DNA from 2 places in the Rubrivivax sp. JA1026 genome. Region 1 is predicted to be linked to the other one. Evidence: predicted binding sites of a transcription regulator. Region 1 holds the regulator's gene; the other holds the start of a gene.
The links. The regulator sigma-54, encoded in region 1, starts transcription at its own class of promoters, with help from an activator protein. The targets are predictions, from matches to a motif close to TGGCANGNAANCTGCTTT.
Positions count from the first base shown of each region.

Region 2: the regulator sigma-54 is predicted to act here: its motif matches at 2,008-2,025, upstream of G5B56_RS00590 (DUF2126 domain-containing protein).

Region 1 covers NZ_JAALCQ010000007.1:192,870-198,212, forward strand. The annotation lists gene lptA (lipopolysaccharide transport periplasmic protein LptA) at 1-5, shown strand, start outside; gene lptB (LPS export ABC transporter ATP-binding protein) at 5-763, shown strand; gene G5B56_RS13495 (RNA polymerase factor sigma-54) at 774-2,276, shown strand; gene G5B56_RS13500 (class I SAM-dependent RNA methyltransferase) at 2,484-3,719, shown strand; gene G5B56_RS13505 (DsbA family oxidoreductase) at 3,716-4,354, shown strand; gene G5B56_RS13510 (hypothetical protein) at 4,543-5,178, shown strand; gene G5B56_RS13515 (amidase) at 5,164-5,343, opposite strand, start outside.
Region 2 covers NZ_JAALCQ010000001.1:117,961-123,303, reverse strand. The annotation lists gene G5B56_RS00590 (DUF2126 domain-containing protein) at 1-1,976, opposite strand, end outside; gene G5B56_RS00585 (tetratricopeptide repeat protein) at 2,100-3,464, opposite strand; gene G5B56_RS00580 (DNA internalization-related competence protein ComEC/Rec2) at 3,478-5,343, opposite strand, start outside.

The sequences.
Region 1 (5,343 bases):
GCTGATGGAAACCGCCGTCGCGGGCAGCCGGCTCGAAGCCGAGAACCTGCAGAAGAGCTACGGCCAGCGGCGCGTCGTCAAGGACGTGCACCTGTCGGTGGCCGCCGGCGAGGTCGTCGGCCTGCTCGGCCCCAACGGCGCCGGCAAGACCACCACCTTCTACATGGTCGTCGGCCTGGTGCGTGCCGACGCCGGCCAGATCCGCATCGACGGCCGCCCGGTCGAGCGCCTGCCGATCCACCAGCGATCGCGCCTGGGGCTGTCGTACCTGCCGCAGGAAGCGTCGATCTTCCGCAAGCTGACCGTCGAGGAGAACATCCGCGCCGTGCTCGAGCTGCAGCAGGGCCCGGACGGCCGGCCGCTGAAGCCGGCGCAGATCCAGGAGCTGCTGGACAAGCTGCTGCACGACCTGTCGATCGAGAAGCTGCGCGACTCGCCGGCGCCGGCGCTGTCCGGCGGCGAGCGCCGCCGCGTCGAGATCGCCCGGTCGCTGGCCACGCAGCCGCGTTTCATCCTGCTCGACGAGCCCTTTGCCGGCGTCGACCCGATCGCCGTCATCGAGATCCAGCGCATCATCGCCTTCCTCAAGTCGCGCGGCATCGGGGTGCTGATCACCGACCACAACGTGCGCGAGACGCTGGGCATCTGCGACCGCGCCTACATCATCAGCGAAGGCAGCGTGCTCACCGAAGGCACGCCGCAGGCGATCGTCGAGAACGCCGAGGTGCGCAAGGTCTACCTCGGCGAGCATTTCAAGATGTGACGCGCGGCCGATGAAGCCCTCCCTCCAAGTCCGCCTGTCGCAGCATCTGGCGCTGACGCCGCAGCTGCAGCAGTCGATCCGGCTGCTGCAGCTGTCGACGCTGGAGCTGCACCAGGAAGTCGAGCAGATGCTCGAGCAGAACCCGTTCCTGGAGATGGACGAGGACGCGGCGACACCGTTCGACCCGCCGGCCGAACGTGCCACCGTCGACCGCGTCGCCGAGCGTGACGACGGCGACGGTGCCGCCGAGCCGGCACCGGCCGAGGTCGACGCCGCCGAGTTCGGCACCACCGAACGCGAGGACTGGGAGAACGGCACCGAGCGCGACGACTTCGACGGCATCCGCGAGACCCCGGCCGCGGCCGCGCCCGAAAGCGACGACGACCTCGACCCGCAGGAGCGCCGCGCCGGCGCCGGCACGCTGCAGGACCACCTGCGGCGCCAGATCGCCGGCATGCGGCTGTCGGCCGAGGACGCTGCGGCACTGCACGTGCTGATCGAGTCGCTGGACGACGACGGCTACCTCGCCGACCCGCTGGAGGACATCGCCGCGCGCCTGGCCGACATGCTGGACCTGGACGACGAGGAGCAGCGCGAGGCCCTGGCCGACCGCCTGCAGTGCGCGCTGCGCTGGCTGCAGAGCCTGGAGCCGACCGGCGTCGGCGCACGTTCGCTGTCCGAGTGCCTGGTGCTGCAACTGCGCACGACGCCGCGCTGCGAGGCGCGCGAGGTCGCGATCCGCATCTGCGAGCACTCGCTGGAGCTGCTGGCCCGGCGCGACGTGAAGAAGCTGACCGCCGCCACCGGCGCCGGCGAGGACCTGCTGCGCCAAGCGCAGGCACTGATCGTCGCCTGCGAGCCCAAGCCGGGGCGGCCGTTCGCGCCGGCCGAGTCGAACATCATCGTGCCCGACGTCATCGTCCAGAAGTCGGGGCGCGGCTTCAAGGTGCTGCTGAACCCGGACGTGATGCCCAAGCTGCGCATCAACGACCTCTACGCCCAGGCGATCCGCGGCCAGCGCAACGGCGCCGGCGGGCTGTCGTCGCGGCTGCAGGAGGCGCGCTGGTTCATGAAGAACATCCAGCAGCGTTTCGACACCATCCTGCGTGTGTCCAAGGCCATCGTCGAGCGCCAGAAGGGTTTCTTCACGCACGGCGCGATCGCGATGAAGCCGCTGGTGCTGCGCGAGATCGCCGACGAGCTGGGCCTGCACGAGAGCACGATCTCGCGCGTGACGACGGCCAAGTACATGGCCACGCCGCAGGGCACCTTCGAGCTGAAGTACTTCTTCGGCAGCTCGCTGAACACCGAGGCCGGCGGCAACGCGTCGAGCACCGCGGTGAGGGCGCTGATCCAGCAGCTCGTCTCGGCCGAGGACGCCAGCAAGCCGCTGTCGGACAGCCAGCTGTCGCAGATGCTCGAGGAGCAGGGCATCCAGGTCGCGCGCCGCACCGTCGCCAAGTACCGCGAGGCGCTGAAGATCGCGCCGGCCTCGCTGCGCCGGGCGATCTGACGCGACCACAGCCCGGGGTCAGGTCCCGCAGGACCTGACCCCGTCCTCCGCCGCGACGCGCCGCCGCCGCAGCTGAGGCAGCCCGGGCAGCCCGGGGTCAGGTCTCGCGAGACCTGACCCCGTCCTCCGCGTCCTCCGCCACAACGCGCCGCCGCCGCCGCCGCAGCTGGACTACAGTCCAGCGCTTTCGTCCGTCGCGCCGCCGTCATGACCGTCTCCCTGTTCCTTCCCTGCGCCGGTGGCGTCGAGCCGCTGCTGGCCGACGAGGCCGCCCGCATCACCGGCTGCCGCACCGAGGCCGTGCGCGGCGGCGTCTTCGTCGACGGCGACGCCCGCGCCGCGATGGCGCTGAACCTGGAGAGCCGGCTCGCCCAGCGTGTGCTGTGGCCGCTGATCGACGGCCCCTACCGCGACGAGCACGAGCTCTACGAACTCGCGCGCCGCGTGCGCTGGGACGACTGGATCACGCCGCGCCAGACGCTGCGTGTCGACGTCGCGGCGCAGCGTTCGCCGCTGAAGAGCCTGAACTTCGCGACGCTGCGCGTGAAGGACGCCGTCTGCGACCAGCTGCGCGAAACGAGCGGCGAACGCCCCAGCGTCGACACCCGCCACCCCGACCTGTCGCTGCAGCTGTACGTCGGCCCCGAGCACGCGACGCTGTACGCCGACACCTCGGGCGAGGCGCTGTTCAAGCGCGGCTGGCGCGACGAACGCGCCGGTGGCGTCAAGGGCGAGGCGCCGCTGAAGGAGACGCTGGCCGCGGCGATGCTGGCCGCCGCCGGCTGGCAGGGCCGCGAGGAGGACGGCGCGCTGCTCGACCCCTGCTGCGGCGCCGGCACGATCGCCATCGAGGCCGCGCAGATCGCCTGCGGCATCGCCCCGGGCATCAAGCGCCGTTTCGCCTTCGAGCGCCTGCTGCCCTTCCGCGACCAGCTCGGTGCCTGGCGCGAGCTGCAGCAGGCCGCGCGCGAACGTGTGCACGCGCCTGCGGTCGAGGTCTTCGCCGGCGACGTGAGCTTTCGCATGACCGACTTCGCGGCGCGCAATGCCGCCAACGCCGGCGTCGGCCAGGCCATCGCCTTCAAGACTGCCGACGCGCTGCAGCGCCCGGCGCCGGCCGAACGCGGCACGCTGATGCTCAACCCGCCGTACGGCGAGCGCATCGCGCCCAAGGGCAGCGGCAGCGCCCGCGGCGACGCGCCCGGCGGCGCGCGTGAAGGCTTCGACGGCGGCGGCTCGTCGGCCGAGTTCTTCGGCGCGCTGGCCGCGCACTGGAAACGCCGCTACGCCGGCTGGACGGCCTGGGTGCTGAGCCCGGAGATGAAGCTGCCGTCGCTGATGCGGCTGAAGGAGAGCCGGCGCGTGCCGATGTGGAACGGGCCCATCGAATGCCGGCTGTTCCGCTTCGACATGGTTGCCGGGTCCAACAAGGAGGCCGCATGAAGCGTCTGCACATCGACTTCGTCAGCGACGTCGTCTGCCCCTGGTGCGCCGTCGGCCTGGCGTCGCTGGAGCGGGCGCTCGAGAACCTGGCCGGCGAGATCGAGGCCGAGATCGAGGTTCGCCCGTTCGAGCTGAACCCCGACATGGCGCCCGAAGGCGAGGCCATCGACGAACATCTTCAGCGCAAGTACGGCGGCGCGCCCGAGCAGTTCGCCGCCGTGCGGCGCACGCTGGCCGAACGCGGCGCGGCGGTCGGCTTCGCCTTCGGCGAGCGCACGCGCATCTGGAACACCTTCGACGCCCACCGGCTGCTGCACTGGGCCGGTCTCGAAGGCCGGGCGCTGGACCTCAAGCGGGCGCTGCTCGCCGCCTACCACGGCGAAGGCCGCAACCCGAGCGACCCCGAGGTGCTGGCCCAGGTCGCGGCCGGCGTCGGGCTGAACGAGGCCCGCGCCCGCGAGGTGCTCGAACGCGGCGAGTTCGCCGACGCCGTGCGCGCCGAGGAGCAGCGCTGGCTGGCGCTGGGCATCCGCTCGGTGCCCGGCGTCGTCGTCGACGAACGCCACCTGATCTCCGGCGGCCAGCCGCCCGAGGTCTTCGAGCAGGCGCTGCGCGAGATCGCCGCCGGCCGCTGAACGGCCGGCCCGGCCGCGGCGACACCTCGCCGCGCGCCGGCGCACCGACTGCGGGCTGGGGGGTGCCCCGGGCTTCGCTGACACAGCGCAAGCGGCGGGCCGCGGTGCGGCCGAGCATGGCCTCGACGGGCCCCGCGGCGCAGTCGTCCGGCCGCCGGGCGACCGTTGTCCGCACCAGGAGATCGATCATGGCCACCCGTTTGGACCTGCTGGGCTCCGTGCCCGCACCCAACCGCACCGACCTGTTCCGGCCGCGCCCGCCGCTGCCGTTCGCCCGCCCGACGATCATCACCTTCGACGACGTGCCCGACGGCACCGTCATCGACGAGCAGTACGCCGCCAAGGGCGTGCACTTCGCGTCGATCAGCACCAGCCCGCCGCGGCGCTGGAGCAGCTACGCACGCTCGGCCTGGGGCATCGAGAGCGCGCCCAACGGCGTGTCGGTGGTCGCGCCGCCGCAGCTGAGCCTGTTCGACGCGCGCCAGGGCGGCATCGAGGCGCGTTTCGACAAGCCGCAGCAATGGGTGTCGATCGACGCCCAGCCGGTGCTGCCGCCCGAGTACTTCGGCAACCCGACGGCGCGGCCCTTCATTGAGGCCTACGACGCCGGCAACCGGCTGCTCGAGCGCACGCGCTACCCGCTGAACCCCGGCGACCCGGCCTGGGGCAGCTGGCAGGTGCTGATGGTGTCGGCCGGCAGCGCGGTCATCACCCGGGTCGTCATCTCCAGCGCCTGGGATGGCGGCGTCGCGGTCTACGGCCTGTTCGACCGGCTGGCTTTCGGCACTGAACGGTCGCTGCTGCCGTTCTCACTGGGCGGCTGAACCGCTGGCGATCGGCGGCAGGCGGTCGAACCAAGGCGCATCGGCCTCGAGCTCGGCCGCCAGCTGCAGCAGCGTCACCTCGTCGCCCTGGCGGCCCACGGCCTGCACGCCCAGCGGAAGACCCTCGGGCGTGCGGTGCAGCGGCAGGCTCATCGCCGGCACGCC
Region 2 (5,343 bases), on a different contig from region 1:
TCGCGGCGCTCGGGGCGGGCGTCGAGGCCCTGCGGATGAGGCGGGACAGGGATGCGGGCGATGGCGGGATCTCCCTCTCCCGCGGCGCGGGAGAGGGGCGGGGTGAGGGCTGGGGGTGCGCCGGCACCCTCACCCCAGCCCTCTCCCGCGAGCGGGAGAGGGGGCAGGTCCGTGCCGCGGGCGCTTCCCGGCCAGGCGACCGTGCCGCCTTCGGCGAAACCGCCGCCTTCGCGGTGCGCGTCCCAGCCGCGCGGCTGGGCGCGCACGCTGGCCGGCACCGGCAGCGGGGCCTGCGGCGCGAAGGGGTCGGGTGCGAACGAGGCCGGCCGGTCGCCAGCCTCGGCCCAGGGCAGCGAATCGAGCGGCAGACGCCAGCCCATCGGCGAGTCGCCGGGGATCAGGTAGAGGCGCTCGTCGCGCAGGAACCAGGGGCCGCTGATCCACTCCGGCCCCGCGGCGCCGGCGAACCACTCGCGGCGCAACGGCAAGGCGTAGCCGGTGACGGCATCCAGCCCGGCGCTGAAGACACGGCGCAGGCGCGCGCGCTCCAGCTCGTCGTCCAGGCGCGAGTCGAAGGGGTCGACGTTGCTCGGCAGCCGGCGCTCGCGCCAGAGGTAGTACCAGGCGTCTTCGTGGCCGGGCATCAGCCACTTCGGGTCCAGGCCCAGCCGGCGCGCCAGCGCGGCGCCGAAACGTTCAGCGTCGGCCACCGTGTAGGCATGCGTGTCGCGCTCGTCGGCGAACAGCGAGGCGTCGTGCCAGCAGGGCTGGCCGTCGGCGCGCCAGGCGATCGTCAGCGCCCAGCGCGGCAGCTGCTCGCCGGGGTACCACTTGCCCTGGCCGAAGTGCAGGAAACCACCTTCGCCGTAGTGCGCGCGCAGCCGGTGCACGAGTTCGTTCGCCAGACCGCGTTTGGTCGGGCCCAGCGCGTCGGTGTTCCATTCGGCGCCGTCGCGGTCGTCGACCGAGACGAAGGTCGGCTCGCCGCCCATCGTCAATCGCACGTCGCCGCGTTCGAGCTCGCGGTCGACCGCCTCGCCGAGCGCCAGCACGTCCTGCCACTGGTCCTCGGTGTAGGGCTTGGTGACACGCGGCGACTCGTGCACCCGCGTGACCTGCATCGTGTGGCCGAAGGTCACTTCGCAGGCGTCGACCGCGCCGGAGACCGGCGCCGCCGTCGAAGGCTCGGGCGTGCAGGCCACCGGGATGTGGCCTTCGCCGGCCAGCAGGCCTGAGGTCGGGTCCAGGCCGATCCAGCCGGCGCCCGGCAGGTAGACCTCGCACCAGGCGTGCAGGTCGGTGAAGTCGGTCTCGGCGCCGCTCGGGCCGTCGAGCGACTTCAGGTCGGGCTTCAGCTGGATCAGGTAGCCGGAGACGAACCGCGCCGCCAGGCCGCAGTGGCGCAGCGCCTGCACCAGCAGCCAGCCGGTGTCGCGGCAGGAGCCGGACTTCCTGGCCAGCGTCTCTTCGGGCGTCTGCACGCCGGGCTCGAGGCGGATCAGGTAGCTGATGTCACGCTGCAGCCGGCGGTTGATCTCGACGAGGAAGTCGATCGTGCGCACGCGTTCGCGCGGGATGCTGGCGACGAACTCGGCGAACAGCGGCGTCGCCTCGTCGCGCGCCAGGTAGGGCGCGAGGTCGTGCGCCAGTTCGGGCGCGTAGGCGAACGGGAAGTGCTCGGCCTCGGGTTCGAGGAAGAAGTCGAACGGGTTGTAGACCGACATCTCGGCCACCAGGTCGACGGTGACCTTGAACTCGGTCGTCTTCTCCGGGAAGACGAGGCGCGCCAGGTGGTTGGCGAACGGGTCCTGCTGCCAGTTGACGAAGTGCTCGCCGGGCTCGATGCGCAGCGAGTACGAGACGATGGGCGTGCGGCAGTGCGGCGCCGGGCGCAGACGCACGACCTGCGGCGAGAGCCCGACGCGGCGGTCGTAGCGGTAGTGCGTGACGTGGTTCAGCGCGACGTGGATGGACACGGACGGAGCTCCTGCGGCGGGATGCCGCGGTGTTGCAAGTGCCGGGCCACGGATGCAGCACGCGGGCTGCGACGATGATGCCAGCGCGGCGATGACGGCCGCAGCGCGCCGCGCAAGCCGGCCTCAGATGGCGAGCGCGGCTTCGAGCTCGGCCTGCAGCTCGGCTACCGCGTCGGCCCAGCGGCCCGCCGCCGGACGGCGGAACAGCCGCATCACGCCCGGATACCAGGGCGTGTCGGCGCGGCCTTCGAGCCAGCGCCAGTCGACGTTGTAGTCGGGCAGCAGCAGCGCGCACGGCGTGCCCAGCGCGCCGGCCAGATGGGCGATGGCGGTGTCGACGCTGACGACGAGGTCCAGGTTCTCGATCAGCGCCGCGGTGTCGGCCAGGTCGGCCACGTCGGGCATCGGGTTCAGCAGCGCGAACGGCGGCGCCGCGGCCTCGTCCTCGCCGGCGCCCTTCTGCAGGCTGACGAGCTGCACGCCGGGCAGCATGGCCAGCGGCGCCAGTTCGGCCAGCGACGGCAGCGAACGGCAGGCGTCGGTCTCGAAGCGCGGGTTGCCGCGCCAGACCAGGCCGATGCGGCGGCGGCCGCCGGCGTCACCGAGCACGGCGCGCCAGCGGGCGACGCGGGCCGGGTCCGGGCGCAGATAGGGCAGCGCGGCCGGCACCGAGTCGACGCGCGTGCCGAAGTGCCACGGCAGGCTCATCGCCGGCGCCCACAGGTCCCAGTCGCCCGGCGCGACCTCGGCCGTCGGCGGCACGACGACGTCGACGCCGTCGGCACCGGCCAGCAGGCGGACCAGCGGCGCATAGGCCAGCACGCCGACACGCCCGGCACCGGCGGCCTTGGCAACGGCGGCATAACGCACGAACTGGATCATGTCGCCGAGGCCGGCCTCGGCGCCGATGAGCAGCGAACGCCCGGCCAGCGGCTCGCCGGCCCAGCGCGGCAGCGGCAGCCGGGCGGCCAGCGTGTCGGACCAGCGGCGGCGCTCGAACAAGGCCCAGCCTTCGTCCCAGCAGCCCTGGCGCAGCCGCAGCGTCGCGAGGTTGAGCGCGGCGTCGACGTGGCCGGCGTCGAGCTCCAGCGCCCGCCGGTGGCAGCCTTCGGCCAGGCGCTCCAGGCCGGTGGCCGCGTAGAGCAGGCCCAGGTGCGTCCAGGCGGCGGCGGATGCCGGGTCCAGCGAGACCGCACGCGTCAGCGCGACCTCGGCGTCGAGCCGGCGCTTGCGCGTCAGCAGCAGCGTGCCGAGCAGGTTCCAGATCGGCGCCGCCTGCGGCGCCAGCGCCAGCGCGTCGCGGTAAGCGGCCTCGGCCTCGTCGGCGCGGCCGGCGCGTTCGAGCACCAGCGCGAGGTTGGCATGCGCCTCGGCCAGCGTCGGCTGCCGCACGATCGCCTCACGCAGCGCGGCCTCGGCGCCAGCCAGGTCGCCCGCTTCGAGGGCGCGGGTGCCCCTGGCGAACAAGGACTCGGCAGCGGCGGACACGGGTCAGGCGGGATCAGCGGGAGGACGGCCGATGATGCCAGTAGCGGCGCGAGCGCTCGCGCTCGCAGTGCGCGCGGCCGTCGGCGGCCAGCGTCCACGCGCCGCATTCGTCGCTGCGCACCAGCACGATGCCGCGCTCGACGAAGCGCGCGCTCACCTCCGGCGCCGGATGGCCGAAGCGGTTCAGGTAGCCGGCCTGCACGACGGCGACCCGCGGCGCGACCGCGTCGACGAAGGCCTCGCTCGACGAGCTGCGGCTGCCGTGGTGCGGCACGACGAGCACGTCGGCACGCAGCGGCGCACCGGCGGCCACCAGCGCCCGCTCCTGTGCGGCCGGCAGGTCACCGGGCAGCAGCACGCTGGCGAGCGCACCGCGCACGCGCAGCACGCAGCTCGTGGCGTTCGACGCCTCGTCGGCGATGGCCATGCCGGCCGGCGGGTGCAGGACCTCGAAGTCGACGCCGTCCCAGCGCCAGCGCTCGCCGGCCATGCAGCGCCGGTGCGGCACGCGGCCGAGCAGCGGGTGCTCGGCCGGCAGCGAGCCGACGATCTCGGCGACCGGCAGCGCCTGCAGCAGCGCGGCGCCGCCGCCGACATGGTCGCCGTCGCGGTGGCTGAGCATCAGCAGGTCGATGCGGCGCTCGCCACGGGCGCGCAGCAGCGGCACGAGCACGCGCGAGCCGGCATCGGCCTCGGGGCTCCAGCGCGGGCCGGCGTCGAACACCAGCAGGTGCCGCGCGGTGCGCAGCAGCAGCGCGCTGCCCTGGCCGACATCGGCGGCGACGAGCTCGAAACGCCCCTCGGCCGGCCGCGGCAGCGGCGGTGCGAGCAGCGGCAGCATCAGCGGCAGCGCCAGCCCGCGCAGCCGCCACGGCAGCGGCAGCACCGCGAGCAGCCCGCCCAGCAGCCCGGCGGCGACGGCCCAGGGCGGCGCCGCGGCCGCCGTCCACGAGGCCCACGGCCAGGCGGCCAGCGCCGCCAGCAGCACGCGCAGCCCGTCGACCAGCCCGGCCGCCGCCAGCCACAGCGGCGGCAGCAGCACGCCGGCCAGCGCCAGCGGCGTCACCGCCAGCGTCACCAGCGGGATGGCGACCAGGTTGGCGACGAAGCCGACCACCGACACCTGCTGGAAGAACAGCAGCGTCAGCGGCGCCAGGCCGACGGTGGCCACGGCCTGGGTGCGCAGGCCGCCGCGCGCGGCGCGTGCGAGCGCCGCCGCGCGGCGGCGCCAGGGGCGCGGGTCCGCGGCGGCAGTGGCCTGCGCCGCGTGCGCCGGCTCGGACACCGCCAGCAGCGCCACCGCGACGAAGGACAGCCAGAAACCCGGCTGCAGCGGCGCCCAGGGATCGATCAGAACGACGGCCAGCGCCGCGGCCAGCAGCACCGCCGGCAGCGGCCAGCGCCGGCCGGCGCTGCGCAGCACGACGACGGTGGCCAGCATGCCGACCGTGCGCTGCGCCGGCACGCCCCAGCCGGCGGCCAGCGCGTAGGCCGCGGCGCAGGCCAGCCCGCCCCAGCGCGCGGCCTGCGGCGCCGGCAGCACCAGCAGGCCGCGCCCGGCGTGCCGCCACAGCCGGCCGATCACGGCACCGGCCAGCCAGGCGAACATCGTCACGTGCAGGCCGGAGATGCTCATCAGGTGGGCGACGCCGGTGACGCGGAAGAGCTCCCAGTCCTCGCGCTCGATCGCCGCCTGGTCGCCGATCGCCAGCGCCGCCAGCACGCCCGCGGCGGCCGGGTCGGCGACCCGCGCGAAGACCGCGTCGCGCACGCGCTGGCGCCAGCGCTCCAGCGGTGCCGCGGCGTCGACCGCCAGCCGTTGCGGCGCGGGGGCGGCGCGCACGCTGCCGGTGGCGCCGATGCCCTGGATGAACCAGGC